Regions from separate parts of the Desulfovibrio sp. X2 genome, predicted to be linked through region 1. Evidence: predicted binding sites of a transcription regulator. Region 1 holds the regulator's gene; each other region holds the start of a gene.
What was found. The regulator sigma-54, encoded in region 1, starts transcription at its own class of promoters, with help from an activator protein. The targets are predictions, from matches to a motif close to CTGGCACGGNNNNTGCTT.
Positions count from the first base shown of each region.

Region 1 (10,296 bases):
TGCGCGCAGATCTGCTTCTTGCCGGGAGAGTAATGGAGGTTGCCGATGTTGATGCTCGAAAAGTGCAGCCCCGCCTCATAGGCCCTGCGGGCGTCGATGCAGGTGGCGAAGAGGACCATCACGTCGGGCGCGCTGCTGCTGCCGGAAAGGCTCGCCACCAGATCGGGCAGCGCCTGCACCCGCGCGAAATGGAGCGAGATGTCCTCGGGGATGGCCAAGGCCATGATCTCCTGGCGCAGGCCGTCCTCGGCGAGTTCATCGTTGGCCACGACCAGGGTCTCCGCTCCGGTGAAGGGGAGCCAGGCCTCGATGATCTGGCCATGCACGAGACGGTTATCGATACGCACCCAGAACATCTTCAGCTCGCGGCGATCTTTTTGCGCAGCACCTCGCCGGCCACGACGATGCCCTGCACGCCTGCGTTCTTGGCCAGCCCGGCCATCTCCTGCGGCGTCTGGCCGCGGTGCTGCAGGACCTTGATGAGCATGGGCAGGTTTACGCCGGTGATGACCTCCACCTTGCCGGCGGTGAGCAGGGACAGGGAGAGGTTGGTGGGGGTGCCGCCGAACATGTCGGTGAGGATGAGAACGCCGTTGCCGCCGTCCAGCTCCTTGATGCACTCCTTGATCGCGCCGACCGTGGCGCCCACGTCCGAACTGGCGTCCACGCCGATGCTCGCAAGGCGCGGCTGGTCTCCGACGATGAACTTGGCCGCATCGATGAGCGCCTTTCCGTAGTCGGCATGGGTCACCAGCAGTATGCCGGTGATCTTGTTCGTCGCGCTGTCCGCCATGTTGACCCGTTCCCGGGGCGCTCAGGCCCGATCGATGTGACGGTGCTCGAGGGTCACCGCGTAGTTCTTTGCCTTCAGTTCCTTGAACAACCGCTCCGCCACGGCCACCGAACGGTGATGCCCGCCCGTGCAGCCGATGGCGATGGTCAGCCTGAAACGTCCCTCGCGCGAATAGAGCGGCACCAGATAGTCCATGAAGCCGAGGAAACGCTGCAGGAACTCGCGCCCCGTGGGGTTGTCCAGGACGTAGGCGGCCACTTCGGGATCCTTGCCGGTGAGGGGCTTGAGTTCGGCGTCGAAATACGGATTCGGCAGGAAGCGGAGGTCGAACATCAGGTCCGCTTCCTTGGGCGCCGCGTACTTGAAGCCGAAGGAGATGATGTGGATGCGCAAGCCGCGCGGCCCCTCGTTCAGAAAGGCCCATTTCCCCTGGAGCGTCCGTCTCAGATCATGGATGGAATACTGGGTGGTGTCAATCACCAGGCCCGCGGAGGCGCGCAAAGGCTCGAGAAGTTTGCGTTCCTCCTCCAGGGCACGCTCGAGCCCCAGGTCCTCGGATTCCAGAGGATGGGGACGCCGCGTCTCGTGGTAGCGCCTGAGCAGCTCCTGCTGGTCGGCTTCCAGGAAGATCACCTGCACGCCGACGTTTTCCGCGGCGAGCTCGGCAAGCGCCTCTTCCCAGTCCTTCAGAAAGTCGTGCTGGCGTATGTCCAGCCCCAGGGCGAGGCCTTTGGTGCGGCGGTCGGCCTGCCCCTTGTAGAGGGAGGCCAGCTTGGGCAGCATCGCGGCAGGGAGGCCGTCCACGCAGAAGAAGCCCATGTCTTCGAAGACGCGCAACGCCGTGCTCTTCCCGGCCCCGGAAAGACCGGTCAGGACGACGATGGCGAAAGCCGGCTCCGCGTGCATCAGAAGCCTCCTGCGCTGCGCGCTGCACCATGGTCGGCGCGCGGTGCCATTCTTCCCTTGTTCGTATTCCCGGGCCGTATTCCCGGGCGGCTCGGCCCGAGGCCCGTCCGCACGACGAGATGCTCCCTAGACGCCCTGCAGCAGCGCAAGCAAGCTTTCCTTGTCCGAAGCGGACAGGAAGGCCTTCTTGAATTCAGAATCCTTGAGCAGGCGCGAGATGTGGGCAAGGACGCGCAGGTGCTGCCCGGCCGCCTCTTCCGGCGCAAGGACGAGAAAAAAGATCTGGCAGGGCCTGTGGTCGAGGGCATCGAAGTCGATGCCCTCGCAGCAGCGCGCCGCCACGAGGACGATGTCGGAGAGCCCTTCGATCTTGCCGTGGGGGATGGCGATGCCGTCCCCGATTCCCGTGGTCCCGAGCCGTTCGCGCTCCAGAAGGACGCTGACGGCGCGTTCCCGATCGATGTCCGGATGCGTGCGTGCCAGGGGCTCGACCATCTCGGCGAGGACAGCTTCCTTGCTCCTCGCCGAGAGGTCGGGCAGCACAAGCCCGGGGTTCAGATAATCACCGAGTTTCATGCCGTTCGCCGTGTCGCCTAGAGGCCGGGATCGATGATGCCGAAGTTGCCGTCCCTGCGCCGGTAGACAACGTTCACCCGCTCGGTCTCAGCGTTGCGGAAGACCAGGAACTCGTAGTCCAGGGTCTCGAGCTGCATGGCGGCCTCCTCGATGTCCATGGGCTTCGGGCTGAAGCTGTCGGTGGCCACGATGCTCTTGGATTTGTCCTCGCCCTCGCCCACGAAGCTGAAGACCTCGTGACGCACGGACTTGTCCGCGGTCTTGGCCGCACGCTTGCTCTTCTGCTTCTCGCGGATGCGCTTCATCTGGGCCACGATCTTGTCCACGACGAGATCGATGGCCGAGTACATGTCGTCCGCGGACTCGTTGGCCGAAAGGTGCAGGTTGTCGTCGGAGACGATGACTTCGACCATCTGGCGGATCTTCTCCACCGAGAGGTTCACCTGAACCTCGGCGGCATCGTGGTTGGCAAGATATTTCTCAAGCTTCTCGAAGCGCTTCTCCGCATAGTCCTTGAGGTGGTCGGAAGGATCGAAGTTCTTGAAGTTGAAGGCAATGTTCATATGCTCGCTCCTTGTTCGGGGGCTTTAGAAAATCTGCTTGCGCTTGCTCGACGAGGGAATGTTGAGCGCCGTGCGGTACTTGGCCACCGTGCGGCGCGCGATGTTGACCTGCAGCTTGTCCTTCAGGATGTCCACGATCCGTTCGTCGGACAGGGGCTGCTTCGCGTCTTCCTCGCCGATGAGCTGCTTGATGAGCGCCTTGACGCTCTCCGAGCCGACCTCGCTTCCGTCGTCCAGGCTCAGGGCGGAGTTGAAGAAGAACTTGAGCTCGAAGATGCCGTGCGGCGTGGCCACGTACTTGTTGGTCGTGATGCGGCTGACGGTGGATTCGTGCATCCCGATGTCGTCGGCCACGTCCTTGAGGATCAAGGGACGCAGGTGGGTCACGCCTTCTTCGAAGAAGTCCCGCTGAAAGCGGACGATGCTCTCGATGACCTTGTAGAGCGTGCGCTGGCGCTGATAGAGGCTCTTCATCAGCCACACGGCCGAGCGCACCTTCTCCTGGAAGTAGTCCTTGTCCTTGCCCTTCCCGCCCTGCAGGCTGTCCATGTACAGGGAGTTGAGCTGCAGCCTGGGCAGCCCGTCCTCGTTGAGCACGATGACGAAGTTGTCGTCGAACTTGTACACGTACGCGTCCGGAGAGACGTACATGGGCTCGCCCGAGCCGAAGCTCGAGCCGGGCATGGGATCGAGCGTCTGGATGATGTCCAGGTATTCCCGGAGTTCCTCCAGGGAGATCTTGAATTTGCGGGCAAGCGGCTTGTAGCGCTTCTTCTCCAGGTCCTCCAGATGGTCGGAAACCAGGGAGAGCAGGATCGGATCGTCGTAGCCGTAGACGTCGAGCTGGACCAGCAGGCATTCGCGCGGGTCCCTGGCGGCCACGCCCACCGGGTCGAAGCGCTGCACGCGCAGGAGCACCGACTCCACCGCCTCCGGAGTGCTCCCGGTGACGTGGGCGATCTCGTCGACCGTGGAGGAAAGATAGCCGGAGGAGTTGAGGTTGCCGATGATGTTCTCGGCGATCTCCTTCTCCTCTTCGGTGAAATTCGAGAGGCGGGTCTGCCAGGCCAGATGCCCATCGAGGGACGGCTTGGCCGTGAGGCGGGCTTCGAAGGAGAGCCCCTCGTCGAGGGCCTCGTGCTCGCGCATCTGGGACTGGCGGGAGGCGCTGGCGAAGTCGCCCAGGTAGTTGTCCCAGTCCGCTTCGCGCTGCAGACTCTTCTCGTCGGAGGGCATCTCGTGGACGACGCCCTCGGCCTCCGCAGGCTGGGCGTTCTCAGGGGACTCGCGCTCGCTCTCCGCTTCCTCGAAGCCTTCCTCGAGAAACGGATTTTCCAGCAACTCCTGCTGCACGGTCTCCATCAGCTCGAGCCGGGAGAGCTGCAAGAGCTTGATGGCCTGCTGCAGCTGGGGGGTCATCACCAGCTGTTGCGAAAGCTTGAGCTGCTGTCTGAGTTCGAGCGCCATGCGTCCTAGCTCGCGCGGAGCCCGAGGGCACTACCGCGCAGTGGCAAAAGTCCGGCCAGGGAATGACCCGTTTCCACCCCATGCGGAAACGCGCCAGAAATACCGCCCCAAACATTCATGGGGCCGATACATCCCGTGCTGGAAATATGCCACACTCGGCAAGGTGTTGCAACGGATCAAGTCTTGAACGGCGAGCTTTTCTGAGGCATTGGCACGAAAATTCCATCAGAGGCAGAATTCCTCACCGAGGTACACCTTCCGCGCTCGCGGGTTGGCCGCGATCTCTTGCGGAGTGCCGGTCAGGATGATCGTGCCCTCGAAGACGATGGAGGCGCGATCGCAGATGGACAGGGTCTCGCGCACGTTGTGGTCGGAGATGAGGATGCCGATGCCCTTGTCCTTGAGCCCCCGGATGATCTCCTTGATGTCGTCCACGGCCAGAGGGTCGATGCCCGCGAAGGGCTCGTCGAGGAGGATGAACTTGGGGCTCCTGATGAGCGCCCGCGCGATCTCGAGCCTGCGTCGCTCGCCGCCGGAGAGGTGCACGGCGCGGGAGTTCTCGAGCCTCGTGATGCCGAGTTCCTCGAGGAGCGCGTCGCAGCGCGCGCGCTGCTCCTTGCGCGAGAGTCCGGTGTGCTCGAGGATGATCTCCATGTTCTGGCGCACGGTGAGCTTCTTGAAGATGGAGCTCTCCTGCGGCAGGTAGGACAATCCGGCGCGGGCGCGCAGGTGCAGCGGCCAGTGCGTCAGCTCCGTGTCGTCCAGAAAGACCTTCCCCTCGGTCGGCTTGATGACCCCGAGCAGCATGTAGAAGGTCGTCGTCTTGCCTGCGCCGTTGGGCCCAAGAATGCCGAAGACCTCGTTCTGGTCCAGGCCGAGATCAACGCCCTTGACCACTTCCCGCTGGCCGTACTGCTTGCGCAATCCCCGCGCTTCGAGCCTGCTGACCATGGGCTACTGCTTCTCCGGCGCGGCGCCGTCGGCGGGCTTCGCGGCATCGGGCGCCTTGGAGTCTCCGGACGGCTTGGCGGTGGGACTCAGGGATTCCTGCTTGGTGAAGAAGGTGGCCTCCACCTGCTTCTTGCCGCCTAGGACCTCGCTGCGGTTGGTCTGCGTGTAGAATTTGATGACCTCGCCGGTGACCTTGTTGCGTCCGTCCAGGATCACGGGGTTGTCCTCCATGACCAGAAGCCCCTCCTCCACGTGGAAGGTGGCCTTGCCGCAGAAGCCTTGCCTGCCTTGCTGCTGCATGCGCACGTTGCCCACGGCGACCACGCTCTTGATCTTGGCGTCCTTTTTCCCGCCCAGGGGGGACTGCGGCGCGGCCGGGGGCTCGACCGCCTGCTTGCCCTTGGCGGGCTCGGGCTCGCTGGGCTCGAGGTAGGCCGTCAGGCGGTCGGACCAGAGCTGCATCTCGCCGCGGGTCACGTGCACGTGGCCCTCGAAGACCACGCTGTCCCGGTCCTGGCTGTAGGTCAGCCTGTCGGCCGTTATGTGCGTGGGGATGTCCTTGCCCTGCTCGCCCCGCAGGGACGAGGGGACGGCGTTGCCCTGCGCCGAGGCGAGGGGCGCAGGCACGGCGGCGACGAGAGCCGCCAGCATGAAGAGCACGAGGCGCATACGCGTCATTTCTTGGACTCCGGGGCCGGTTTGGCGGCCGGGGATTTGCGGGCGATCACGACCCGCACGCCCTCCGAGGCGATGATATCCCTGTTGGTGAGGTCGATCTCGAGCTTGGGCCCGGTCATGACCATGTCTTCCTTCTGCACCACGACGTCGCCGCTGATCAGGATGCGTCTGGTCTTGCCCTGATAGTCGAGACGGTCGCCGGTGACGACGACCTGCCCGTAAACGGCCTTGACCTTCGGCGTCAAGACCATGGTGTTGTTCGTCTGGTCCACCTCGCCTTGCGGGGCCTCGATGCGGACCGTGCCGCCGTCCGCGGCGTGGTAGGTGATCACCGGATTGGTCAGGACCACTGTCCCCTTGCCGCTCTTGTAGGCGGCGCTGTCCGCGGTGAGGTCCCACAGGAGCTCCCCGGCCTCGCCCTGGGAGAGGGTGACGCCCTTCGCGGAGACGTCGATGTTGACGTCCTTGGGGAGCTGGCGGGCGACCTCGCGGGCCATGTCGATCTCGGTGCGGAAGAAAGACCAGCCCCACAGACCGGCGCCCACCAGGACGGCCAGAGCGAGAAGCGCGATGGACAGCTTGCGTCCCATCACTCGCTCCAGGCCCGCCACATCTCCTCGTATTTGCCCTGGGCTCGGAGAATGAAGGAGATGGCCTCGCGCACGGCCCCTTGGCCGCCGGGCTTTTCGGAGATCCAGGCCGCGAGGGTCTTGATCTCGGGCTGGGCGTTGGCCACGGCCATGGGCATGCCGACGGCGCGAAGCGGCTTGGCGTCGATCCAGTCGTCGCCGAGATAGGCGACCTCATCGAAGGTCAGTCCCTTGCGCTCGACGAGCTCGGTGAGGAACGGCATCTTTTCCAGATGCCCTCCGGAATAGTCGGTGATGCCGAGCTCGCGCACCCTGGCCGCCACGGCCGGCTGGTCGAGCCCCGTGATCACGGCGAAGGTGAGCCCCTCGCGCTGGGCCAGCTTGATGCCCAGGCCGTCCTGGACGTTGAAGCGTTTCAGTATCCTGCCCTCAGCATCGTAGTAGATTCCGGCATCCGTGAGCACTCCGTCCACGTCCAGAACCATCAAGCGCACCTTGCGGGCGCGTTCCTCAGGAGATGGCACTCGGGAGCCTCCAGATGGCAAGAAGATCAGTAAGCAGGGGAAGGAGTTTGTCCAGGGGCCAGGAGTTGGGGCCGTCGCACAGGGCCTTGTCCGGGTTCGGATGAACCTCCAGGAAGACGCCGCCGGCCCCCGCGGCCACGGCAGCCCGGGCCAGCGTAGGCACGTGCTCGCGCTGGCCGCCGGAGCACTGCCCCTGCCCGCCCGGCAGCTGCACGGAGTGGGTGGCGTCGAAGACCACCGGGTGGCCGAAGGCCTTCATGATCGGGATGGAGCGGAAATCCACCACGAGGTTGTTGTACCCGAAGCTCGCGCCGCGCTCGGTGAGCCAGATGCGCTCGGTACCGGCCTCGCGCAGCTTGCCCACGGCGTTTCGCATGTCCCAGGGCGCCAGGAACTGGCCCTTCTTGACGTTGACCACCTTGCCGGTGGCCGCGGCGGCCACGAGCAGGTCGGTCTGACGGCAGAGGAAGGCCGGAATCTGGAGCACGTCCGCGACCTCGGCCACCGGCGCGGCCTGCTCGGGGAGGTGGATGTCCGTGATCACGGGAAGCCCCGAGGTCTCGCGCGCCTCGGCCAGCCACTCGAGGCCCTGCTTCATGCCGGGCCCGCGGTAGCTCTTCACCGAGGTGCGGTTGGCCTTGTCGAAGGAGCTCTTGAAGATCACGCGCAGCCCCAGGCGCGCGGCGGCCTCGGCCACGGCGGCCGAGGCCTCGAGCACCAGGGAGCGGCTCTCCAGGACACAGGGACCCGCGATGACGAAGGGCGCCTCGCGGCTCCCGGCGTAGAGCTCGTCCGGAGTGGGCAGCCTGGTCGTGGTCATGCGCAACGTCCCGTCTGCCGCCTACTTGCGGCCCTTCTTGCAGGTCTTGGCGGCCTTGATGAACTCCCGGAAGAGCGGATGGGGGCGCATGGGCCGGGACTTGAACTCGGGATGGAACTGGCAGCCCAGGAACCAGGGATGGTCCTTCAGCTCGACGATCTCGGCCAGCTCGCCGTTGGGCGACATGCCGGAGAAGACGTAGCCGTGCTTCTCCATGTCGGGCAGATACTTCTGGTTGAACTCGTAGCGGTGGCGATGGCGCTCGTGGATGGACTCCTCGGCGTAGGCCTCGAAGGCCTTGGTGCCCTTCACGACCACGCAGGGGTAGCTGCCCAGGCGCATGGTGCCGCCGAGGTCGGAGTTCTTGTCGCGCTTCTCCACGCACTGGCTGCGGAAGTCGAACCACTCGGTCATCAGGTAGATGATCGGCTCCTGGGTCAGGGGGTCGAACTCCTCGGAGTCGGCCTTCTCGACGCCGAGCACGTTGCGCCCCGCCTCGATGCAGGCGCACTGCATGCCCAGGCAGATGCCGAAGAAGGGAACCTTGTTCTCGCGGGCGTGGCGGATGGCCTCGATCTTGCCCGGGATGCCGCGGGAGCCGAAGCCGCCGGGCACGAGCACGCCGTCGCATCCGGCGAGCGCCTTCTTGACGTTGGCCGGGGTGACTTCCTCGGAGTTGACGTACTTCAGGTTGACCTTGACGTCGTTGGCCACGCCGCCGTGGATGAGGGCCTCGTGCAGGCTCTTGTAGGCCTCCTTCAGGTCCACGTACTTGCCCACGATGGCGATGGTGACCTCGCCGCGCGGGTTGTCGAGCTTGTGGGTCAGGGTCTCCCAGGCGGTCAGGTCGGCGTTCTTGGCGGGCAGCCGCAGCATGATGGCGATCTTCTGGTCAACGCCCTCGGTGTAGAACTTGAGCGGCACCTTGTAGATGTTGTCCACGTCCACGGCGGAGAACACGGCGTCGGAGTCCACGTTGCAGAAGAGCGCGATCTTGCGCTTGATGTCGGCGTCGAGCTCCATCTCGGAGCGGCAGAGGATGATGTCGGGCTGGATGCCGATGCTGCGCAGCTCCTTGACGCTGTGCTGGGTGGGCTTGGTCTTCAGCTCGCCCGCGGCGCGCATGTAGGGCACCAGCGTCAGGTGGATGTAGAGGCAGTTCTCCTTGCCCAGGTCCGTGCGCATCTGGCGGATGGCCTCGAGGAAGGGCTGGCCTTCGATGTCGCCCACGGTGCCGCCGATCTCGATCAGGGCCACGTCCTCGTCCGTGACCACGGAGAGGATGGCGCGCTTGATCTCGTCGGTGATGTGCGGGATGACCTGGACCGTGCCCCCAAGGTAGTCGCCGCGGCGCTCCTTCTGGATGACGCGGTGGTAGATGGAGCCGGAGGTGAAGTTGTTCTTCTGGGTCATGAAGACGTCGATGTAGCGCTCGTAGTGCCCCAGATCGAGGTCGGTCTCGGCTCCGTCCTCCGTGACGTAGACCTCGCCGTGCTGGAAGGGATTCATGGTCCCCGGGTCCACGTTGATGTAGGGGTCGAGCTTCTGAATGGTGCACTTCAGGCCACGGGCCTTCAGCAGGGCGGCGATGGACGCGCCGGCTAGGCCCTTGCCCAGGGACGACAGCACTCCGCCGGTAATGAAAATGAACTTGGTCTTCATGCGGCTCCTCATACCTTGAAATACGTGCGAAATTTCTCGCCCACACGGCGATCCGGCGGATTGTATTCGGCTGGACGCGGCTTGAAAAGGGCTTTTTCACGCAAAGAGCGCCACGCCCGGCAACTCACGGTTGACGCCGCCTGCGCCTCCCCTTATGGTGCGCCCGGGCATGCAATGCTAGAATGCGGAAAATGCCCTCCCCGACAGGAGAACCCCCTTTGAGCCAGGTCAATACACTCGTCATCACCGGCTACGGCACCAACTGCCACAAGGAATCCGCCCACGCGGCGAAACTGTGCGGCAGCGACAGCGCGGACGTGGTCTTCTTCTCGGATCTGCGCGCGGGCCGGGTGAAGCTTGCGAACTACAACTTCCTCATCTTCCCCGGCGGCTTCCTCGACGGCGACGACCTGGGTGCGGCCCAGGCCGCGGCGTTGCGCTGGCGCTACATGGCCTCGGGCGACGGTGCGCTGATCCTCGACCAGCTCAAGTCCTTCTTCGAGGACGGCGGCCTGATCCTCGGCATCTGCAACGGCTTCCAGCTCCTGGCCAAGCTCGGGCTCCTGCCCGCGCTCGGCGGCCGCTACTTCGAGCGCACCATCTCGCTGTCCAACAACGACTCCGCGCGCTTCGAGGACCGCTGGGTGTGGCTCAAGTCCAACCCCGAGAGCCCCTGCGTCTTCACCAAGGGCATAGACCGCCTCTACCTGCCCGTGCGCCACGGTGAGGGCAAGGTGGTCTTCGAGGACGATGCGGCCATGGCCGC
Region 1 covers NZ_ATHV01000022.1:18,924-29,219, reverse strand. The annotation lists gene DSX2_RS08605 (PTS sugar transporter subunit IIB) at 1-356, opposite strand, end outside; gene DSX2_RS08600 (PTS sugar transporter subunit IIA) at 359-793, opposite strand; gene rapZ (RNase adapter RapZ) at 815-1,699, opposite strand; gene DSX2_RS08590 (PTS sugar transporter subunit IIA) at 1,826-2,275, opposite strand; gene raiA (ribosome-associated translation inhibitor RaiA) at 2,293-2,838, opposite strand; gene rpoN (RNA polymerase factor sigma-54) at 2,863-4,305, opposite strand; gene lptB (LPS export ABC transporter ATP-binding protein) at 4,531-5,256, opposite strand; gene DSX2_RS08570 (LptA/OstA family protein) at 5,260-5,934, opposite strand; gene lptC (LPS export ABC transporter periplasmic protein LptC) at 5,931-6,524, opposite strand; gene DSX2_RS08560 (HAD family hydrolase) at 6,524-7,009, opposite strand; gene kdsA (3-deoxy-8-phosphooctulonate synthase) at 7,035-7,868, opposite strand; gene DSX2_RS08550 (CTP synthase) at 7,890-9,530, opposite strand; gene DSX2_RS08545 (phosphoribosylformylglycinamidine synthase subunit PurQ) at 9,749-10,296, shown strand, end outside.

Region 2 (10,296 bases), on a different contig from region 1:
GAAGCTCGCGCCCGAGGACTCGACGTAGGCGGCCAGCGCGGCCTCCACGGTGGCCTCCTCGAAGTCCGGAAGGTCCTTCAGGATGTCGCGGATGGCCCTCACGTGCTCCTTGGCCTCCGGGGTCAGGAACTTGGCCGCCGCGGCCTGGTCGTAGGCCAGGGCCTCGTCGGGCGTGAAGAAGAAGGCGGAGTTCTCCACGAACTCGACCAGGGTCTTGGCCCGCGGCTGATAGTGCGGCACGACCTTCAGGAGGTAGTCGCGCTCGGGCGCGGCCATGCCCTGCGCCTCGTAGAACGGGGGCAGCAGGTCGGCCAGCCGCTCGGGGCTCGACTCCTTGATGTAGTGGGCGTTCAGCCACAAAAGCTTGTCCATGTCGAAGACCGCGGCCGAGGTGCCCAGGTTGTCCACGGTGAAGAGCTTCACCAGCTCCTCGCGCGAGAAGATCTCCTGGTCGCCCGAGGACCAGCCGAGCCGGGCCAGGTAGTTGACCATGGCCTCGGGCAGGATGCCCTGGTGGTGGTACTCGAAGACCGAGGTGGCGCCGTGGCGCTTGGAGAGCTTCTTCTTGTCCGGGCCGAGGATCATGGGCACGTGGCCGAAGCGCGGCACGGGCAGCCCCAGCGCCTTGTAGATGAGGATCTGGCGCGGGGTGTTGGAGACGTGGTCCTCGCCGCGCAGGACGTGGGTCACGCCCATCTCGGCGTCGTCCACGACCACGGCCAGGTTGTAGGTCGGCGAGCCGTCCGAGCGCCGGAGGATCAGGTCGTCCATCTCCTCGTTGGCGATGCTGATGTAGCCCTTGACCATGTCCTCGTAGGAGGTGGCGCCGTCGAGCGGGGCCTTCAGGCGCACCACGCGGCCGGGCCCGGGGCCGAGGCCGCGCTCGCGGCAGCGGCCGTCGTACTTGGGCTTCCTGCCCTCGGCCCGGGCGCGCTCGCGCATGGCCTCGACCTCGTCGGGCGTGCACTCGCACCAGTAGGCCTTGCCTTCGGCCAGGAGCCGGTCCACGGCGGCGTTGTGCCGTTCCTCGCGGCTCGACTGGTAGCAGATCTCGCCGTCCCACTCGAGGCCGAGCCAGGACATGCCGTCCAGGATGGCCCGGGTGGCCTCGGGCGTGGAGCGCTCGCGGTCCGTGTCCTCGATGCGCAAAAGGAACCTGCCGCCCTCGTGGCGGGCCAGGAGCCAGGAAAAGATCGCGGTGCGCGCGCCGCCCACGTGGAGATAGCCGGTGGGGCTCGGCGCGAATCTGGTGACGATGCTCATGGTGCGTCCTTAAGGAAAAAAACTGGAAAGAACCACGGGGCCCGGACGTCTCCGGGGCCTCCGCCGCCTCAGACGGCCTCGACGCGCGTGACTTCCGGCACTTCCTTGAGCACCATCTTCTCCACGGCGTTCTTGAGAGTCTTCTGGGACATGGGGCAGCCCTTGCAGGCGCCGGTAAGGCGCACCTGGACCACGCCCTCGGGCGTCACGCCGACCAGCTCGATGTCTCCGCCGTCGTTCTGCAGAAACGGCCGGACCTTGGCCAGTGCGGCCTCCACCTTCTCGCGCATGGCGAACCTCTCTGAATGACGATCGATCCCATTTCCGCAGGCCGCTCGAAACACATCGGGTGCGCGGCACGAGGAAAGTTCACGTCCGGCGCGCATTCTCAAGATGCGCGGGGGGTTGCACTTTCCGCGGCAGCGCGGCGGATGGCGCTTTTTCAGCGGCCTGCTCCATCCTTGGGCTGGCGGATGGGTAGCCCCTCGGCCCGGCGATGTCAACGCGCCCGGCCGCGCCTGCCGTTCCCCGCCGGGAACGCGCGAAAAGTGCAGCCCGGCCGCTTCATGTGCAGAAGGATGTGCAAGGACGTGCAGACATCTTGTGCATCTGCTTGCACAAAAACGGCCTGCAAATCCCTCCGACAAAACTCCAGTACGCAGCAATCGTTGAATATTCACGTTTGGCACGAGTCATGCCTAAGAAAAGGCACTAACGAACGCACATGCAACCGATAGGAGGCATCATCATGAAGCGTACATTGACCATCCTCGCCGTCACCGCCCTGCTGGTCGGCCTCGTCGGCGCCTCTGCCTTCGCCCGCGGCCCGGGCTACGGCTACGGCTCCGGCGCCTACACCGCCCTGTCCCCCGAGCAGCAGCAGACTTTCGACAAGCTCATGAAGGAGCACCAGGAAAAGATGTTCAACCTGGGCCAGGACTACTGGGCCAAGCAGACCGAGCTGGACTCCCTGCGCGGCACGGACAGCAAGCGCATCCCGGCCCTCGTGGGCGAGATGAAGGACCTGCGCGTGAAGATGCACCAGGAGCGTGAGAGCTTCCGCGACAAGCTCGACGCCGCGGGCATCGACGTCGGCCCCGGTTCCGGCGGCGGCTACGGCATGGGTCCCGGCTACGGCATGGGCCCCGGCATGATGGGCGGCTACGGCCACGGCCACGGCATGGGCCCCGGCATGATGGGTCCCGGCTACGACAACGGCTACGGCTACGGCTGCCCCGGCCGCGGCTGGTAACACCCGACCGGACGACAACGTTCACTGCCTTACGCCTCGACTCCACTCCTGATGCCACACACCCTGCCGGACCCGGCGACCACAACGCCGGGTCCGGCCCCCTCCGGGGGCCCCCTCTCTAGCCAAGAGCCGCGAAATCGCGCTAGGTAGCCCCGCATGGACATCACCACGCAGCCCGCGACCAAGAGCGTCACCTTCATGACCGTGCTGGGCGTCGTGGTCGTCACCGCGAGCCTGATCTACATGGCCTGGGCAGGCGTCCTGCGCCAGCGGGACCTGCTCGACCGCCACCTGACCCTGACCGCGGGCGTGGTGGCCCGCGGCGTGGAGGCGCAGCTCATGCACCGCCTGCGCCCGCTCATGGGCCGGGGCATGGGGCAAGGCATGATGGGCGGCGGCATGATGGGGCAGGGAATGATGGGCGGCGGCATGGACCGTCATGCCTTCGAGCCCGGCGAGGTCCCCGCGCCGCAGAACGGTCCCCAGGCGGAGCAACCCGGAGCGCGCGGCCGCGGTCCGGGCCGGGGCCGGGGCTTCGGCTCCCTGGCGGGCGAGCTCTTCCGCGAGACCGTGCAGGGCAGCGACGTGCGCTATCTGGCCCTGGTGGGGCCGGACGGCCGCTACCTCGCCTCGTTCAAGGACCCGGCCTCGGGCCCGCTGCCCGAACTGCCGCCAAAGGCGCTGGAGGCCATGCGCCAGGGACGCACCTGGCACGGCTTCATCGAGGCCGACGGCAAGCGCGTCTTCTTCCTGCTCGACCACGCCGCTCCGCCCCTGGCCGCGCTCTGCGACTCCCCGGGCGAGACCTCCTGCGAGCTGCCCGCCCAGGGCCCGGGCGGCGCCTCGTACCTGGTGCTCGGCCTGGGCGTCGACGAATACCTGAAGATCTACGCCGAGGACATGCGCGCGGCCATGTACCAGACCGGCTTCATCCTCTGCGCCGCGACGCTCTTCCTCTACCTGGCCAACGCCTACGCCAGGCGGCGCGAGACCGGCCACCAGCTGGCCGTGCTCGAGCGCTTCAACTCCCGCCTCCTGGACACCATGCCCGACGGCCTGCTCTCCGTGGACGCCGAGGGCCGCGTGAGCGCGGTCAACGCGGCCGCGGGCAGGCTCCTCGCCGGCGAGGCGCAGGGCGAGGGAGCTCCCGGCGACGGGACGGGCACCGCCGACGCCCTGGTCGGCCGCCCCCTGGCCGAAGTCCTGCCCGCCGCGGTGCCGGGAGACGGCGTGCTGGCGGCGGAGGCCGCGGGCCACAGGCTCGAGATCATCATGCGCTCGCTCGGCGAGGGGCAGGGACGGATCGTGCTCCTGCGCGACCGCACCGAGGCCCTGGCCCTGGAGGAGCGGCTGCGCCAGGCCGAGAAGCTGGCGGCCGTGGGCCGCATGGCCGCGGCCGTGGCCCACGAGGTGCGCAACCCCCTCTCGAGCCTGCGCGGCTTCGCCCAGTTCTTCACCAAGCGGCTGGCAGGCACCAAGCCGGACGAGGACTACGCCGCGACCATGGTGCGCGAGGCCGACCGGCTGAACAAGGTCATCACCGACCTGCTCTACCTCGCCCGCCCCCGCGCCCAGGCCCTGGAGGCCGTGGCCGTGCGGCCCGTCACCGAGGACGTGGCGCGGCTGCTCAAGTTCGACCTCGAGGAGCGCGGCGCGCGCCTCGACCTCGCGCTCGACGGCCAGGCCGTGCTCGGCGATGCGGACGGGCTGAAGCAGATCCTCCTGAACCTTCTGCTGAACGCCCTGGCCGCGCTGCCCCAGGGCGAGGCGCAGGGCGGCCCCGAGTCCGGGAACGGCGGCCTCGTGAGCGTCAGCGCGGCCCAGGCCGAGGGCGGCATGGTCCGCCTGAGCGTTTCGGACAACGGCTCCGGCATGGACGAGGAGCAGCGCGAGAGGGCGCTGGAACCGTTCTTCACCACGCGGGCCGGCGGCACCGGTCTCGGCCTGTCCATCGTGCAGGGCATCGTGGAGTCCTGGGGCGGCAGCGTCGAGCTGGACAGCGCGCCGGGCAGGGGCACCACGGTCCACTGCCTGCTCAAGGAGGCCCCCCATGTCTGAGACGCGCAGCGTGCTGGTCATCGACGACGAGCCGAGCCACCGCATGATGCTGCGCGCGGTGCTCGAGGACCGCGGCTGGCAGGTCGACGAGGCCTCGGGCGGCCGCGAGGGGCTCGCCCGGCTCGCCGAGTCCGAGCCGGACGTGGTGCTCCTGGACATGCGCATGCCGGACATGGACGGCTCGACCGTGCTGCACGAGATCACGGTCGAATGGCCCGGGCTGCCGGTGATCATGCTGACCGCCTTCGGCTCCGTGGGCGCGGCCGTGGAGGCCATGAAGCACGGGGCCTACGACTATCTGACCAAGCCCGCGGACAACGAGGAGCTGGCCGCGGTGCTCGACAAGGCCTTCGAGTACGCGCGGCTGTTGCGCGAGAACGCCGCCCTGCGCGCCGGGCTCGCGCGCGGCCCCGAGCTCATCGGCCAGGCACCGGGCATGGAGCGGCTGCGCCAGGTCATCGCCCAGGTCGGCCCCTCCGAGGCCACGGTGCTCATCCTGGGCGAATCCGGCACGGGCAAGGAGCTGGTGGCCGAGCTGCTGCACGCGGCCAGCCACCGCGCCAAGGGGCCGCTGGTCAAGGTCAACTGCGCGGCCCTGCCCGGCGACCTGCTGGAATCCGAACTCTTCGGCTACGTGCGCGGCGCCTTCACCGGCGCGGTGCGCGACAAGCCCGGCCGCTTCCAGCTGGCCGAGGGCGGCACGCTCTTCCTGGACGAGGTGGGCGAGCTTCCCCTGCCGCTGCAGGCCAAGCTCCTGCGCGCCCTGCAGGAGCGCGTGGTCGAGCCGCTGGGCGGCGTGCGCGGCGTGGCCGTGGACGTGCGCATCCTGGCGGCCACCAACCGCGACCTCAAGGCCGAGGCCGAGGCCGGGCGCTTCCGCGAGGACCTCTACTACCGCCTGGCCGTGCTCGAGATCACCATTCCCCCCCTGCGCGAGCGCGCCGAGGACATCCCCCTGCTCGCCGCCCACCTGCTGCGCAAGCTGGGCGAGAAGAACCGCAAGCAGGTGCGCGACCCGTCCCCCTCCTTCCTGGACGCCCTGCGCGCCTGGAGCTGGCCGGGCAACGTGCGCGAGCTCGAGAACGTGCTCGAGCGCGCCCTGATCCTGGCCCGCTCCGACACCCTGACGCCCGACCTCCTGCCCCCGCAGCTGGTGCGCGCCTGGGGCGGGTCAGCCCCGGAAGGGGCATTCCCTGGCGGAGCATCCCCCCTCGGCGCGGCTCCCGGCGCCGTTCCCGGCCCCACGGCGGGCAGCATGGCGGGCACTGCGGCCGGAGAGGTGGACGACGTCTCCGCCCCCGCCGCCCACCCCTCGCTGGACGACGCCGAGCGAGAGGCCATCGCCCGCGCCCTGGCGGCGCACGGCGGCCACCGCGAGAAGACGGCCGAGGCCCTGGGCATCAGCCGCCGCACGCTGCAGTACAAGCTCAAGAAGTACGGCCTGACGCGCCGCTGACCATCCGCCTCGCCCCTTTGGCCGGGCCCTGCACCGCGCCCCGAAAACCGCGCCAGCAAAGGCGTCATGGTGACAATACTTGTGTTGCCTTTCCCCCGGCCCGGGTGCAGAGTTTTGTGCACCTAAAAGCGCAGGAGGCAGCGAATCATGCGTCTTTCCCGCCGCATGGCCAACGTTCATCGGTCCTACATCCGCGAGATCCTGAAGGTCACCCAGCGTCCGGAGATCATCTCCTTCGCCGGCGGTCTGCCGAGCCCGGACCACTTCCCGGTCGCGGGCTTCTCCGACGCGGCCGCGGCCGTTCTCGCCGAGGAGGGGCCGCAGGCCCTGCAGTACTCCACCACCGAAGGCTTCCTGCCGCTGCGGCAGTTCATCTCGGACCGCTACAAAACCAAGTGGGGCCTGGACATCCCGGCCGACGAGATCCTCGTCACCACCGGCTCGCAGCAGGGGCTCGACCTCGTGGCCAAGGTCCTGCTCGACGAGGGCGACACCGTGCTCATCGAGCGGCCCGGCTATCTCGGGGCCATCCAGTGCTTCTCGCTCTTCGGCGTCAACTTCAGCACCGTGGACCTGACCCCCTCGGGCCCGGACCTGGAGCAGCTCGCCCTGCGCCTGGAGGAGGGCGCGCGGCTCTTCTACGCCGTGCCCACCTTCCAGAACCCGGCCAGCACCGCCTGGGACCTGACCACGCGCCAGGAGACGGCGCGCCTCCTGGCCGCCAACCACGCCGTGTTCCTCGAGGACAACCCCTACGGCGAGCTGCGCTTCATGGGCCAGGACATGCCGCCCGTGCGCGCCTACCTGGACGACGAGCGCGCCGTGCTCATGGGCTCCTTCTCCAAGATCGCCTCGCCCGGCCTGCGCCTGGGCTGGGTCGCGGCCAAGCCCGGGCTCATGCACCATCTGGTCACGGCCAAGCAGGCCTCGGACCTGCACACCTCCACCCTGACCCAGCGCATCCTGGCCCGCTTCCTCGCGGACAACGACCTGGACGCGCACATCGAGGTCATCCGCCGCGAGTACAAGGCGCGGCGCGACTGCATGGTGGACGCCATCCGCGAGCACTTCCCGGCGGAGGTGCAGGCCAGCTCGCCCGAAGGCGGCATGTTCCTGTGGTGCGAGCTGCCCGCTGACGTCTCCTCGGTGGCTGTCTTCGACAAGGCCATCGCCTGCAACGTGGCCTTCGTGCCGGGCAAGCCCTTCTACGTGGACGGCACGGACAACGGCTTCCGCCTGAACTTCTCCAACTCCACGCCCGAGCGCATCGCCGAGGGCATCAAGCGGCTGGGCCGCTGCCTCAAGGAAGCCCTGGTCCCAGGGCGCTGAAAAAGCGCCATCTGCTGCGTTGCCGTGAAAAGTTCAAGCCCTCGCGTATGTGAAATACGCGAGGGCTTGCACTTTTCTTGCGCCTTGCATCCGGCGCTTTTTGAGCGCCCTGGGGAACGAAGTGAAGCCGACGGCGGGTTTCCTGCGTCGGCCTTTTTTTGTCCGTGACCCGCCACGGCGCGCGGCGGTCAGGCCCGCGCGCGGCGCAGCATGGGCAGGACCATCAGGAAGCCCGCCACGGCGCAGAGCGCGCCGGTCAGGAAGACCGAGCCGTAGCCCATGACCTCGGCGATGGCCCCGGTGACCGGGCCGGTCACGCCGTAGGCCACGTCCTGGAAGGCCGCGAAGGCGCCCATGGCCGTGCCCCGCGCCTCGGGCGGGGTCAGGCGCACGGCCTCGAGCCCGAGCGAGGGATAGACGAGCGAGCAGCCGAAGCCCGTGAGCGCGGCGCCGAGCAGGGCCACGGGCTCGCCGGGCGCGGCGAAGAGCAGGAACTGGCCCGCGCACTCCACGACGAAGGAGGCCAGGGCCACGCGCGGCCCGCCCAGGCGGTCCGGCAGGTGGCCGAAGAGGAGCCGCGCGCAGACGAAGGACAGGCCGAAGGCCGTGAGCGCGAGCCCGGCCCGGGCCCAGCCCATGCTCCCGAAATAGAGCGAGACGAAGGCCCCGATGCCCGCGAAGCCCACGCCCTGCAGCCCGAGCGCCACGCCCGGCCGCCAGATGAAGCCGACGATGCGCAGGAACGGCCAGCGCCGCCCGGCAACCGGGGCGACGGGGGGAATGGAGCGGCAGAGCAGGAGGCTCGCCAGGGGCAGCGCGGTGATGGCCAGGGCCGTGCCCGCGAAGCCCAGGGAACGGAAGAGCGCCATGCCCACGGGCGCGCCCGCGGCCAGGGCGCCGTACACGGCCACCCCGGCCCAGGCGAAGACCCGGCCCGCGCTCTGCGGCGCGCACAGGCCGAGCCCCCAGGTGACCATGCCCGTGAGCACGAGGCTCTCGCCCACGCCGAGGCAGAGGCGTCCGAGCAGCAGCACGCCGAGCTTCGCCACGGGATGGACCGGGGCCAGGGCAGCGGCCAGGTAGAAGGCCCCGGCCGCGGCGCAGAAGAGCAGCCCCTTGCGCAGGGCCACGTGCGGCCCCGCGCGGTCCGAGACCGCGCCCGCGTACTTGCGCGTGCCGACCGTGGCGAAGAACTGGCAGCCCACGGCCACGCCGACCAGGATGTCGCCGAAGCCCAAGCTGTGGCGCACGAAGAGCGGGATGACCGGCAGGGGCACGCCCACCGTGAGATAGCAGACGAAGACCGCCAGACAGAGGAGCAGCAGGCGGCCGGTGGCCGCGCCCTCCCCGTCCGGGAGCCTGCCCGGCGTGGGCGGCTGCGGTGCGGTCTGCCCGGGTGCGTGCGGCATGGCGTGCTCCCCCGGTCGGCCGGGCGCCGGGGACGCGGGCCTCAGGCCCGGGCCAGCATGTACACGCCGTAGGAGGCGCGCAGGTTGGGCAGGAAGGTGACCACGCGGCCGGTCTCCTCGTGGTGGTGGGTGGTGATGGTCAGCTCCCGGTCCACGAAGAAGCCCTTCTTGCGGCAGAAGCGGCGAAAATCCTTGATGGGGATGACCCGGATGTTGGGCGTGTCGTACCACTCGAAGGGCAGCTCGCGCGAGACCGGGGCGCGGCCGAGCAGGAGGAACATGAGCCGGTTGTACCAGACCGCGAAGTTGGGGAAGCTGACGATGCCCCGCCGCCCCACGCGCAGCATCTCGCCGATGAGCCGGGCGGGCTCGTAGACCTGCTGCAGGGTCTGGGAGAGGATGACGTAGTCGAAGCTCCTGTCCGGGTAGTCCTCGATCTCCTCGAAGATGTCGCCGTGGATCACGGAGAGCCCCTTGGCGATGGCCGCCGAGGCCTTCTCCTCGTCGCGCTCCACGCCCGTGCCGCGCACGCCGCGCTCGCGCACCAGGTGCTCGAGCAGCGTGCCCGTGCCGCAGCCCAGGTCCAGCACCCGCGCGCCGGGCTCGACCCAGCTCGCGATGACGCTAAGGTCAAAGCGCACCGGTCCCTCCCCGCACGCGGGCCAGCGTGCTCGCAAGAAAGCCCGTCAGGAACTCGTTGAGCCTCGGGCTCGGCAGCAGGAAGGCGTCGTGGCCCAGGTCCGCGGCCACCTCGCAGAAGCTGACCTCGAGCCCGTTCTTCTTCATGGCCTGGACCATGGCCTTGGACTGGTAGGTCGGATAGAGCCAGTCCGAGGTGAAGGAGGCCACGAGATAGCGGCATTTGGCGCGCGAGAAGGCCGTGACCAGCGAGCCCTCGCCCCAGCCGCGGCCCAGGCTGAAGTAGTCCGCCGCCTTGGTCAGGTAGAGGAAGGAGTTGGCGTCGAAGCGCTCCACGAACTTCTTCCCCTGGTGGCGCAGGTAGCTCTCGACCTGGAACTCGGGGACCTCGGGCGCGAAGGAGTAGCTCAGCTCGCAGCGGTCCTGGAGGTTGCGGCCGAACTTGCGGCGCATGGCCGCGTCCGAAAGATAGGTCACGTGGCCGATCATGCGCGCCACGGCCAGGCCGTAGTCCGGGAAGGCGCCGCCGTAGTAGGCGCCGTTCTGCCAGTCGGGATCGGCCATGATGGCCTGGCGGGCCACCTCGTTGAAGGCGATGGCCAGGGCCGAGTGCTCCGTGGTCGTGGCCAGGGGCACGGCCGAGGCCACCATCTCCGGGAAGCGCACGGACCATTCGAGGACCTGCATGCCGCCCACCGAGCCGCCGACCACGGAGAGCAGCCGCGTGACGCCGAGGTGGTCGAGCAAAAGCTTCTGGGCGCAGACCATGTCGCCGATGGTCACCACCGGGAAGTCCATGCCCCAGAACTCGTCCGAGCCGGGGCGCGGCGAGGCCGGGCCCGAGGAGCCCATGCAGCCGCCGATGACGTTGGAGCAGATGACGAAATACT
Region 2 covers NZ_ATHV01000001.1:158,717-169,012, reverse strand. The annotation lists gene gltX (glutamate--tRNA ligase) at 1-1,263, opposite strand, end outside; gene DSX2_RS00765 (NifU family protein) at 1,332-1,553, opposite strand; gene DSX2_RS00760 (Spy/CpxP family protein refolding chaperone) at 2,012-2,515, shown strand; gene DSX2_RS00755 (nitrogen regulation protein NR(II)) at 2,672-4,573, shown strand; gene DSX2_RS00750 (sigma-54 dependent transcriptional regulator) at 4,566-6,029, shown strand; gene DSX2_RS00745 (PLP-dependent aminotransferase family protein) at 6,177-7,358, shown strand; gene DSX2_RS00740 (arabinose transporter) at 7,547-8,767, opposite strand; gene metW (methionine biosynthesis protein MetW) at 8,809-9,408, opposite strand; gene DSX2_RS00730 (homoserine O-acetyltransferase) at 9,398-10,296, opposite strand, start outside.
Region 2: the regulator sigma-54 is predicted to act here: its motif matches at 1,946-1,963, upstream of DSX2_RS00760 (Spy/CpxP family protein refolding chaperone).

Region 3 (10,296 bases), on a different contig from region 1:
TCCTGGGCGAGGAGAAGTTCTACGAATCCGTCGGCGCGCCCGCCGTGGCCATGCGGGTGAACTTCGACGAGTACCAGGAGCGGCTGAAATCGGTCTACGGAGACGCGGATTTCGAGACCGACCTGTACTCATTCTTCCTGAAGATGAACTACAGCGCCGTGGATCCGGACATCTCCTCCCTGGACGTGGAGCGCAACCAGCTCCTGGACTACGACGCCGCGCGCTATCTTCTCTTGCACAAGCCCGATGTGCTCGATAAGTTGAACAATCGGCAGATCGACTACATCGAGAAGAAGTACAACAAGGCCCTGTACGTCCCGTCGTTCATCCACTGAGGGGGACCCATGAGCACCGGCCATGCGCGGATGCCCGCATGACGATCCACGATTACGCGAAAAAGCTCCATGAAATAGGGATCGACGATCCGACCCGATTCCAGGACGAGGCCTTCGCCCGCAACCTGGGACTCTACTCCATCGAGGAGCAGGACCGCATCTCCGAGGCCCGGGTGGTCATCCCCGGCCTCGGCGGCGTGGGGGGGCTGCACCTCATCTCTCTCGTGCGCTGCGGCTTCCGCAGGTTCCGTCTGGCGGACCCGGACTCCTTCGAGCTGGTCAACATCAATCGCCAGTTCGGGGCCTCGGTGGCCACGCGCGGCCGCCCGAAGCTCGAGGTCATGTCCGAGACCGCGGCCTCGATCAACCCCTTCGTGGAGATCGAGCCTTTCCCCGAAGGCGTGACCGAGGCCAACCTGGACGCCTTCCTGGCGGACGCGGACGTGGTCGTGGACAGCCTGGACTTCTTCGAGTTCGACATCCGCCGCCGCCTGTTCATGCGCGCCCGGGAGCTCGGCGTGCCCGTGATCACCGCGGGACCGCTCGGCTTCAGCACCGCGCTGCTCGTCTTCACGCCGGACTCCATGTCCTTCGACGAGTACTTCGACGTGCAGGACGGCCTGCCCATGGAGCAGTGCTACCTGCGCTTCGCCATGGGGCTCTCCCCGCGCGGGGTCCATTTCCGCTACGTGGACTCGACCAAGGTCGACCTCAAGGGCCGGGCCGGGCCCTCGTCCTACATCGCCTGCCAGCTCTGCGCCGCGGCCGCGAGCATGGAGGCGGCGCGCATCGTGCTCGGCCGTCCCGGGCTTCGCCCCACGCCCGGCTACCTGCAGTACGACGCCTACCGGGGGCAGCTGTGCAAGGGGCGGCTTCGCGGCGGCAACAGGAACCCCCTGCAGCGCCTCAAGCTGGCCCTGGCGGGCAAGCTCCTCCTGGCCAGGCGCAAGCGCATCGGCCACGAGGCGCCCGACACGCCCAAGGGGCCCTTCACGGCGGCGGACCTCTCCCCCGCGGGCGTGCGCTATCTCGCGGCAGCGGGCGCGGCCGCGCCGTCGGGCGACAACGTCCAGCCCTGGCGCTTCACGCCCGTCCCGGGCGGAATGCGCGTGCGCATGGCGGCCGAGGCAGACACCTCGTTCTTCAACGTGCGCCAGATCGCCACGCTCATCGCTTGCGGCGCGGCGGCCGAGAACATGGCCGTGGCCGCGCCGGACCTGGGGCTCGCTGCCTCGGTGGAGGTGCTGCCCGAGCCGGAGGCCGACGGCGGCGTGGCCGTGGTCCGGTTTTCGGACGGCGGGCGGGAGGATTTCCTGGCCCCGGCCGTGTGGTCGCGCTGCACCAACCGCATGGACTTCTCCGCCAGGCCCCTTTCCCCGGGCATCCGCGCCCGGCTCGCGCGCGAGGTGGAGTCCGTGCCCGGTTGCCGCCTGCACTTCGTGGAGGGCAAGGACGCGCTCACCCGGCTGGCCGACGTGGTCTTCAAGGCCGACAGGATCAGGACCGAGCACCGCGGACTGCACGAGCACTTCGTGAAGATGGTGCGCTTCTCCCGCGAGGAGGCGGAGCAGACGCGCGACGGCCTGCCGCTGAAGAACCTCTACGGCGGGGCCGCGGGCGAGATGTTCCTGCGCCTGACCCGACCCTGGCCGGTCATGCGCGCGGCCAACGCGCTCGGCATGGGCAAGGTGGTGGCCGCGCACGCCAGAAAGGGCATCCTGCACAGCGGCGCCTGCTGCCTGCTCACGGCCCCCGGGCTCGCGGCGCGGGACTTCGCGGCGGGCGGGCGGGCGCTCGAGCGCTGCTGGCTGCGCCTCACGCGCGTGGGGCTCGCCATGCAGCCCATGACCGCCGTGACCCTCTTCCGCCTGCGCTGGGACCTCGAAGGGCCCGAGGCCTTTTCCGCACCCCACCAGGCGTTGCTCTCCGAGCTCTGGAGCGAGTACGACGCCCTGTTCCCGGCCGCGGACTTCGGCCGCGAGGGGCAGGTCATGCTCTTTCGCGTGGGCTACGGCAAGCCCGTGCGCTTCGGCACCTTCCGCAAGGATCCGGACGCCTTCCTGGGCTAGCCGCCCGAACGGCACCCGAACGGCACCCGAACGGACGAGGCCCGGCCCGCGCAAGCGGCCGGGCCTTTGTCGTCTGCGCACGCCTCAAGGGGGCACTCTCCCCTTCTGCTGCATTTCCTGAAGCGCATGAAAAGAGAGGAGGGAGGAGAGATCTCTCTCTCCTCCCTCCTCCTTATAGGGGGGGGAACTCTGGGATCTTCGTTAGGCGGCCTTGTTCTGGCGGCGGCGGAGACCACCGATGCCCAGGAGACCGGCGCCCATGAGGATCAGGCTGACGGGTTCCGGAGTGGCGATGACCGCGGGGTCGGAGCTGTAGAACTGCCAGAGCTTGCCGGTGTTGTTGGACGGATCGCTCGTGAAGATCTTGGCCTGGCCGTAGAAGTTCACGTCGAGGTTCTCGAGGCTCTCCAGCGGGTCGTTGATCAGGGAAAGGTCGGTCATGGAGCCGCCGACCAGGTTCAGACCGTAGAAGGAGGTGCCGAGGAAGGTGTTGGGGGCGGTGGGCACGGTCACCAGGGCATCGCTGTACCAGTAGCCCTTCTGGATGGACAGGGACATCAGCAGGTCGCCGTCGACGGAGGAGGCGATGTTGTTGGCCAGCGTGCTGGAGAAGTCGATGGGCGTGCTGGACTCGAACCACTTCAGGACCACGCCGCTGGCGAGGTCGGCCGCGGTGAACACGCCGTTGGGATCGGCCGCGGTCGGGGTCTTGAAGACGATGTGGCCGTTACCGCCGGAGGTCGGGGTCACGGACTCCACCTCTGTGTAGAAGTACGCCTGGACGTACTGCGAGTTCAGGGTGGGGACCCAGTCCTGGCTGGTGTTGCTGGTCGAGGCCCAATCCACGTTGGTGAACGTGGCGACGCCGTAGAAGATGTCGCCGGCGCTGATCTGGTTCGAGCCGGGGGTGTTGGGAATGCGGTTCTCGTAGTCGTTGAAGCTGATGAAGTTGTACCCGGGGCCGAAGATCGGGAGAGCGAAGGCGCTGCTCGCCAGGAGCAGAAGAGCCATGACGCTGATGGGAAGAAGCTTGATAAGGCGGTTCATACTATTCCTCCTCAATGAAAGGGTGGGGACCAGTTGCCGTTCTCCCTTCCATGTGCAGGTGGCGTGCCATTTTGTAAAGTTTTGTAATCATGTGTTATTTTGAATCGAGGAGGGCTTTTTCAAGGGGCAGCTGTAAGAAATTCTGAAAGGTCTGTAAAAAGCTCCGAACACTTTGCCGGTCTTGCGGGGCGGTCGGACGGATCTTCATGCCGTCCGCCCTCCGTGCGCCTCGAGTGTACGGAGGGCGGTCCCCGCTTTCCTTCCCGGGCGCCCGCGGCGCTGCCGGGAGAGGAGCCGGATCGGGGGACTCCCAAGCCCCCGCGCCTTCCCCTGAAAGGGCCCGGGATGCGGCCTGGGGGCGAGGTCGGGCACAAGGGCTGGATGTTTCGGAGGCGGCAGCGGGGGACGCGAGGCGGCCGTTGCCGGGCGCGGGCGTGGGCCGGACGGAAGTCGGGAACAGCGCGAAAACAAAGAGGGGAGGAGAGATTTCTCTCTCCTCCCCTCTCGTATAGGGGGGAACGCCTGGTCGTCTTTTTCGGGCTCTAGGCGGCCGAGGGCATGCGGCGGCCGCGGGTGCAGGCCAGGCCGAGCATGCCTGCGCCCAGAAGGATCAGGCTGACGGGCTCGGGCGTGGCGATGACCGCGGGGTCGTCGGCCACGTAGGCCCAGACCGAGGGGAACTCGTCGGAGTTGGTGTAGATCTTGGCCTGTCCGTACATGCTCACGTCCAGGTCGTAGAGGGTCTCGATGGGATCGTTGACGTCCACGAGGCCCGTGAGCGCGCCGTCCACCAGGTTGATGCCGAAGTAGGAGGTGCCGATGAAGCCCTCGAGGCCGGTCGGGTCGATGGAGGCGTTGCTCCACCAGTAACCGTCCGTGATGGACATGGAGGCCCACAGGGTGCCGTCCGTGGCGGTGCTGACGCCGTCGACCACGCTGGACAGGTCGAGGGTGGTGCCGTCGTCGGCGTACCACTGCAGGACCACGCCCGCGGCCAGGTCCGCCGCGGAGAGGACGCCGTTGGGATCGTAGGAGGACACGCCGAAGATGAGGGTGTTGGTGGCGGTGTCGATGCCGACCACTTCATAGACGAAGTAGGCGGTCAGGGTGTCGTAGGTCGGGCCCACGTCGTCTGAGTTCCAGACCACCGTGCCCTCGTTGGAGATGGCCTGGGCCCGGGCGACGCCGTAGAAGATGGTGCCGACCTGGATGGTGTTGTCTTCGGCCAGGTTGGTCACGTTCTCCCACGCCTTGAACTCGATCAGGTTGGTCCCGCTGCCGAGTATGGGGTAGGCGAACGCGCTCCCGGCCAGGAGCAGCAGGGCCGCGATGCTGAAAGGCAGAAGCTTGATGATGCGGTTCATGGTTTTCCTCCTCAAAAGAAAGTGACGGGTGTGTTCAGGCTGCCTGTCGCGCTTTCTTGTGCAGGTGGTGTTCCCTTTTCTATCAGTCTTTAATCGTACGCTTTTTTTGATTGTCGGTGGCAACCGTGTAAGGGGATGCGACAGATCCTGGGGATTCATCGGCCGATTTCTGTAAAGGGCAATTCAAGTCATATCGAATGGATGGAGAGAGAAACCGTGTTTTCTGAGGGGCAGGGAGAGGGGAGCGGAGAGTCGCTTGGTGGCAAAACGAAGCCGCCCAGGCGGGGCCGGGGCGGCTTGAAACCCGGCAAAACCGGGCAAAACAGGTCGGATCGGGTCGGGTTGCGTCAAGTTCCGTCAGCGAAGCGCGGCCCTGCTTGGGCGCGGCCTTAGCCGAGCGAGCGGATGTACCACTCCGCCGCCATGTGCAGGCCGTCGCGCACCGAGTAGACGGGCTCGTAGCCGAGCAGCGAGCGGGCCTTGCCGATGTCCGCCAGGGAGTGGCGCACGTCGCCCGGGCGTTCGGAGCGGTATTCGGCGTCCACGGACAGCGCCTCGGGCCTGACCTTGCCCACGAGGTCGCGGATCATGACGAAGAGCTCGTTGAGCGAGGTGCGTTCACCGAAGGCCACGTTGTAGACCTGTCCCCTGGCCTCGGGCGCCTCGCAGCAGGCGGCCATGATGTTGGCCTGCACCGCGTTGTCCACGAAGCAGAAGTCGCGGCTGGTCAGGCCGTCGCCGAAGATCATGGGCTGGGTGCCGGAGAGCAGCGCCGCGAACCAGCGCGGGATGACCGCGGCGTAGGCGCCCTCCGGATCCTGGCGGGGGCCGAAGATGTTGAAGTAGCGAAGGCCGACGCTCAGAAAGCCGTAGCACTTGCCGAAGACGTCGGCGTAGAGCTCGTTGACCAGCTTGGTCACGGCGTAGGGGGAGAGCGGGCTGCCGATCTTGTCCTCGACCTTGGGCAGGCCCGGATGGTCGCCGTAGGTCGAGCTCGAGGCCGCGTAGACGAAGCTCTTCACCCCGGCCTCGCGCGAGGCCACGAGCATGTTCAGGAAGCCGTCCACGTTGTTCGCGTTGGTCATGGCCGGGTCCTCGATGGAGCGCGGCACGCTGCCGAGCGCGGCCTGGTGCAGCACGCAGTCCACGCCCTCGAGCGCGGCGGCGCAGTCCCCGGGCTCGCGGATGTCGCCGCGTATCATATTGAAGCGCGCCCACTGCCCGGGCTCCACCAGGCCCTGCACCTCGTCCAGGTTCTCCTGGTGTCCGGTGGAGAAGTTGTCCAGGCCGACCACTTCCTGATCCAGCTTGAGCAGCCCCTCGACGAGGTTCGAGCCGATGAAGCCGGCCGCGCCGGTCACCAGCCACCGTCCGGGGCGGTCGGGAAATTTGCGCTGCACGGCCGTCCGAATCTTGTCCATGTCGATGTGTTCCCCTTGCGTTCGTGTGTTGAGCGGATGGCGGACCCGGACTTACAAGAACCGTGCAAGCCGCGAACTCGGCCGAAACGGCCCGAAACCGGCCTCCCGGCGGCGCCTTCTCGAAGCCGCTTCGCTGTCCCTGTATGCGTTTATACGCTCAATCGCCTGAAATCAAATCCGTTTTTTGCAATTCGCCGCGACGGTCAGGATTTTTCGCGGAGTATGCCTATCCCGGACCTGTCCGAAAAAACCGGATGCGCGGACGGGGTTTTCTGGCTCCGTCCCGGTCCTCGATTTCAATACAACATGCCATAATCAAACGAATATTCAGCTATTTTCCCGGAGTGGCACAGTCTTCGCTCAAGGAGGGATGATCCATACGGCGTCTTCAGGCGCCGGGTTTCGCGACAAGGCCTCCGGAACGAAGCCGGAAGGACGAAAAAGGCGAGGCGGGACGGCGGATGGCTCTGCCTCCTTCCCTCGGCGGAACCGGGAAAGACGGACTCGACGAACACAACGACAAGGCGATGGGCCGGAAGCGACGGCCCGGCGCAGCATGAAACCTCCCGGAACGGAAATAGGGTCCGATCCGGGAGCCGGCACCGGGGGGAATACTTGCAAAAGAAGCTCGCCATCATCCTGTCCTGCCTACTGGCGCTCCTGCTCCTCGGCTGCCAGAGCAACACCAAGGAATCCCTGAACGCGAAGGGCGAGTCCCTCTTCAAGGAAGGGAACTACAACGGCGCCATCATCCATTACAAGAACGCCCTCGAGAAAGACCCCAACTACGTGGACGCCAGGTTCAACCTGGGGCTCGCCTACATCGAGACGAAGAAGCTCGACCAGGCCGAGCGGGAGTTCCAGAAGGTCCTGCTCCTGAACCCCTATGACAAGCGGGTGAACCTCGAGCTCGGACGCATCGCCAACCTGCAGAACAAGCCGGACAAGGCGGTCCCGCTCCTCGAGAAGTATCAGGCCGACAATCCCAAGGACGCGGCGGTCTACGAGCAGCTCGCCTTTTCAGCGGCGCTGCGCCGCGACTTCGCGCAGTCCAGGAAGTACCTGGAGCAGTCCCTGGCCCTCGAGCCCGGCCGCATCTCGGCCCAGCTCGGCCTGGTTCGGACGCTCATGGACATGCAGGACTTCGCCGCCGCGCGCGCCGAGGTGGACTCCATCCTGAAGAAGGATCCCAAGGACCACCCCGCGCTGCACGCCCTGGCGCAGCTGCAGGCCGTCGACCACGACAACGAGGGGATGCTGGCCACCTACACGAAGATCGCGGGCCTCTACCCGAACGATCTCCTGGCACGCTACAAGGCGGGCGCTCTCCTCGTCGACAAGGGCGAGCTCGAGAAGGTCAAGGCCATGGCCGACTCCATGCTCAAGGACTACCCGAACAAGGCCGAGGGCTACAAGCTGCGCGGCCTGCTCCTGTACAAGGAGAAGAACTACCACGACGCCATCCTGCCCTTCCAGAGGGCCATCCAGCTGCAGCCCGACCTCGAGAGCTACTACCTGCTCGGCCTGTGCTACTACCAGACCGGCAGCCTGGAGCTGGCGGTGAGCCAGTTGCAGACGGTGGTCGACTACAATCCTTCCTTCCTGCCCGCGCACATGGTTCTGGGCGATATCTTCCTGCGCCAGCGCCGCGCGCCCGAGGCCCTGGCCCAGGCCCAGGCCGTGCAACGCCTGAACCCCCAGGACCCGGGCGGCTACGCCATGCAGGCCGACGCCCTGCTCATGCAGGGCAAGGCCGATGAGGCCCTGGCCGGATACGACAAGGCGTCGTCTCTCGCGCCGAAGCACTATGGGCTGCTGCTCAAGAAGGGCCTCCTGCGCCTGGCCATGGGCAAGCCCGAAGGCGAGCAGGATCTGAAGAATGCGCTCGAGGCCGGTCCTCCGGCCATCGACGCCAGGCTGGCGCTGCATGCCCTCTACCAGCGCACCGGGCGCGATGCCGAGGCCAAGAAGGTCCTGTCCGATGGGCTCACCGGCACGAAGACCGACGCCGTGATCTACAACGCCCTGGCCCGCGACGCGGTCGAGAAGCGCGACTTCGCGGCCTGCGACGACTACATCGCCAAGGCCAAGCAGGCCGACCCCGGCTTCCTGAAGACCTACTTCAACGCCGCCGCCTACAGGCTGGCGCGCAACAAGCCCGACCAGGCCGTGGCCGAGTACGACCAGGCCCTGGCGCAGGATCCGAACAACGTCGCCGCCCTCATCGGGCAGGCCGCGGTGCTCGACATTCAGGGCAAGCAGGCCGAGGTGCTGGCCGACCTGGAGAAGGCCAAGGCCACCGGCGACCCGCGCGCCTATATCATCCTGGCGCGCTACTACCAGAAGATGAAGCAGGACGACAAAGTCATGGCCGTGCTCGACGAGGGCATGACCAAGCATCCGGACGACCTGAACCTGGTGCAGACCAAGGCGGGCATCCTGATGGCCAAGGGCGAGACGAACAAGGCCATGGCGCTCTACAGCCAGCTCGAGAACGTCAATCCCTGGGCCGGCACCTTGGCCAAGATCAGGGCCTGGGCCTCGGCGCGGGACTTCACCAAGGCCGAGCTGGCCGCGGAGAAGCTCATCAGCATGAGCCCCAACCAGCCCGGCTCCTATCTGCCGCTGGCGAGCATCAAGGAGGCCCAGGGCGACATCGACGGCGCGGCCAAGGTCCTCGACCAGGCCGCCGGGGTCTCTCCGGACAACCTCGAGGTGCTCATCACCAAGGGCGAGATGTTCCAGCGCGCCGGCAAGCCGGACCAGGCAATGCCCGTCTTCGAGGCCGTGCTGCAGCGGGATCCGGAGAACGCCTCGGCCCTGACCGGCAAGGGCATGATCCTGCAGATGCACGGCAAGAGGGACGAGGCCATCGCCGCCTACCGCATGGCCGTCGAGTCCCGCCGCGACTTCACCCCGGCCCTGAACAACCTGGCCATGCTCTACGTGGAGCAGGAGAAGACCAGGGTCCAGGCCCTGAACCTGGCCATGGCCGCCTTCGTCAGCTCGAGCAGCGACCCGCGCGTCATCGACACGCTGGGCTACGTGCTCCTGCGCAACAACCGCGCGGCCGAGGCGCAGCGGGTGCTCGACCGCGCCCTGGCCATCGAGCCGAACAATCCCTCGATCATCTACCACATGGCCATGGCCAACGCCGCCCTGGGCAAGAAGCAGGAAGCCCTGGCCCAGCTCCAGACCGCGGTGGCCGCCAACGATTTCCCCGAAAAGGGCAATGCCCAGCAGCTGATGAAGACGCTGCAGCAGAATGCGGAGGTCAAGCAATGAGAGGCATGATCCTGAAGACCCTGGCCAACGACATCCTGTGGGCCCTGCTCGCGCTGGCGGCCGCCGTTGCGGCCCTGACGCCGACCATCAACGACGTGCTTGGCAGGGAAGTCTTCTACGGCAAGACCGGCGGGTTCCTGCTCATCGCGGTGCTTCCCTCCGTGCTCGTCGGCGGCATCCTGTCCACGGGGCGCATGGAGAAGTTCCTGCACGCCCTGCTCGGCGTCCTCGTGGCCGGGGGCCTCTCGCTCCTGACCATGTACGCCATGGACTCGGCCCAGAACCTGACCCGCGACGACCATCGCATGATCCTGCTCGGGCTCGGCTTCTTCGCCCTGCTGAAGATCGGCGAGTTCCTCTTCCGCAGGTTCCGCCACGCCATTCCGGGCATGGTGGACCGTGTCCTTGTGGTCGGCAACGGTCCCCTGGCCGAGCAGATGGGCAGCCTCATCGCGGCCAGCGGCGGCCGCTACGTCTTCCTGGGCCGCGTGGACTGCCCGGGCAAGCCGGACGAGGCCGCGGCCGAGGGCTGCGAGAACCGCGCGGGCCGCTTCCTGCGCGTGGCCCAGAACTTCATGGCCGACAAGCTCGTGGTCTCCCTGGCCGAGCGGCGCGGCGTCTTCCCGGTCCAGGAGATGCTGTCCTGCAAGCTCTCGGGCATCGAGGTCATGGACGCCCCGTCCTTCTACGAGCAGGTCACCGAGAAGCTGCTCATCGAGAACATCACGCCGAGCTGGTTCATCTTCAGCCACGGCTTCAAGGTCACCTCGGTGCT
Region 3 covers NZ_ATHV01000065.1:297,601-307,896, reverse strand. The annotation lists gene DSX2_RS16935 (hypothetical protein) at 1-335, shown strand, start outside; gene DSX2_RS16930 (ThiF family adenylyltransferase) at 374-2,404, shown strand; gene DSX2_RS16925 (PEP-CTERM sorting domain-containing protein) at 2,606-3,451, opposite strand; gene DSX2_RS18665 (PEP-CTERM sorting domain-containing protein) at 3,994-4,815, opposite strand; gene DSX2_RS16915 (SDR family oxidoreductase) at 5,205-6,236, opposite strand; gene prsT (XrtA/PEP-CTERM system TPR-repeat protein PrsT) at 6,852-9,521, shown strand; gene DSX2_RS16905 (TIGR03013 family XrtA/PEP-CTERM system glycosyltransferase) at 9,518-10,296, shown strand, end outside.
Region 3: the regulator sigma-54 is predicted to act here: its motif matches at 3,504-3,521, upstream of DSX2_RS16925 (PEP-CTERM sorting domain-containing protein).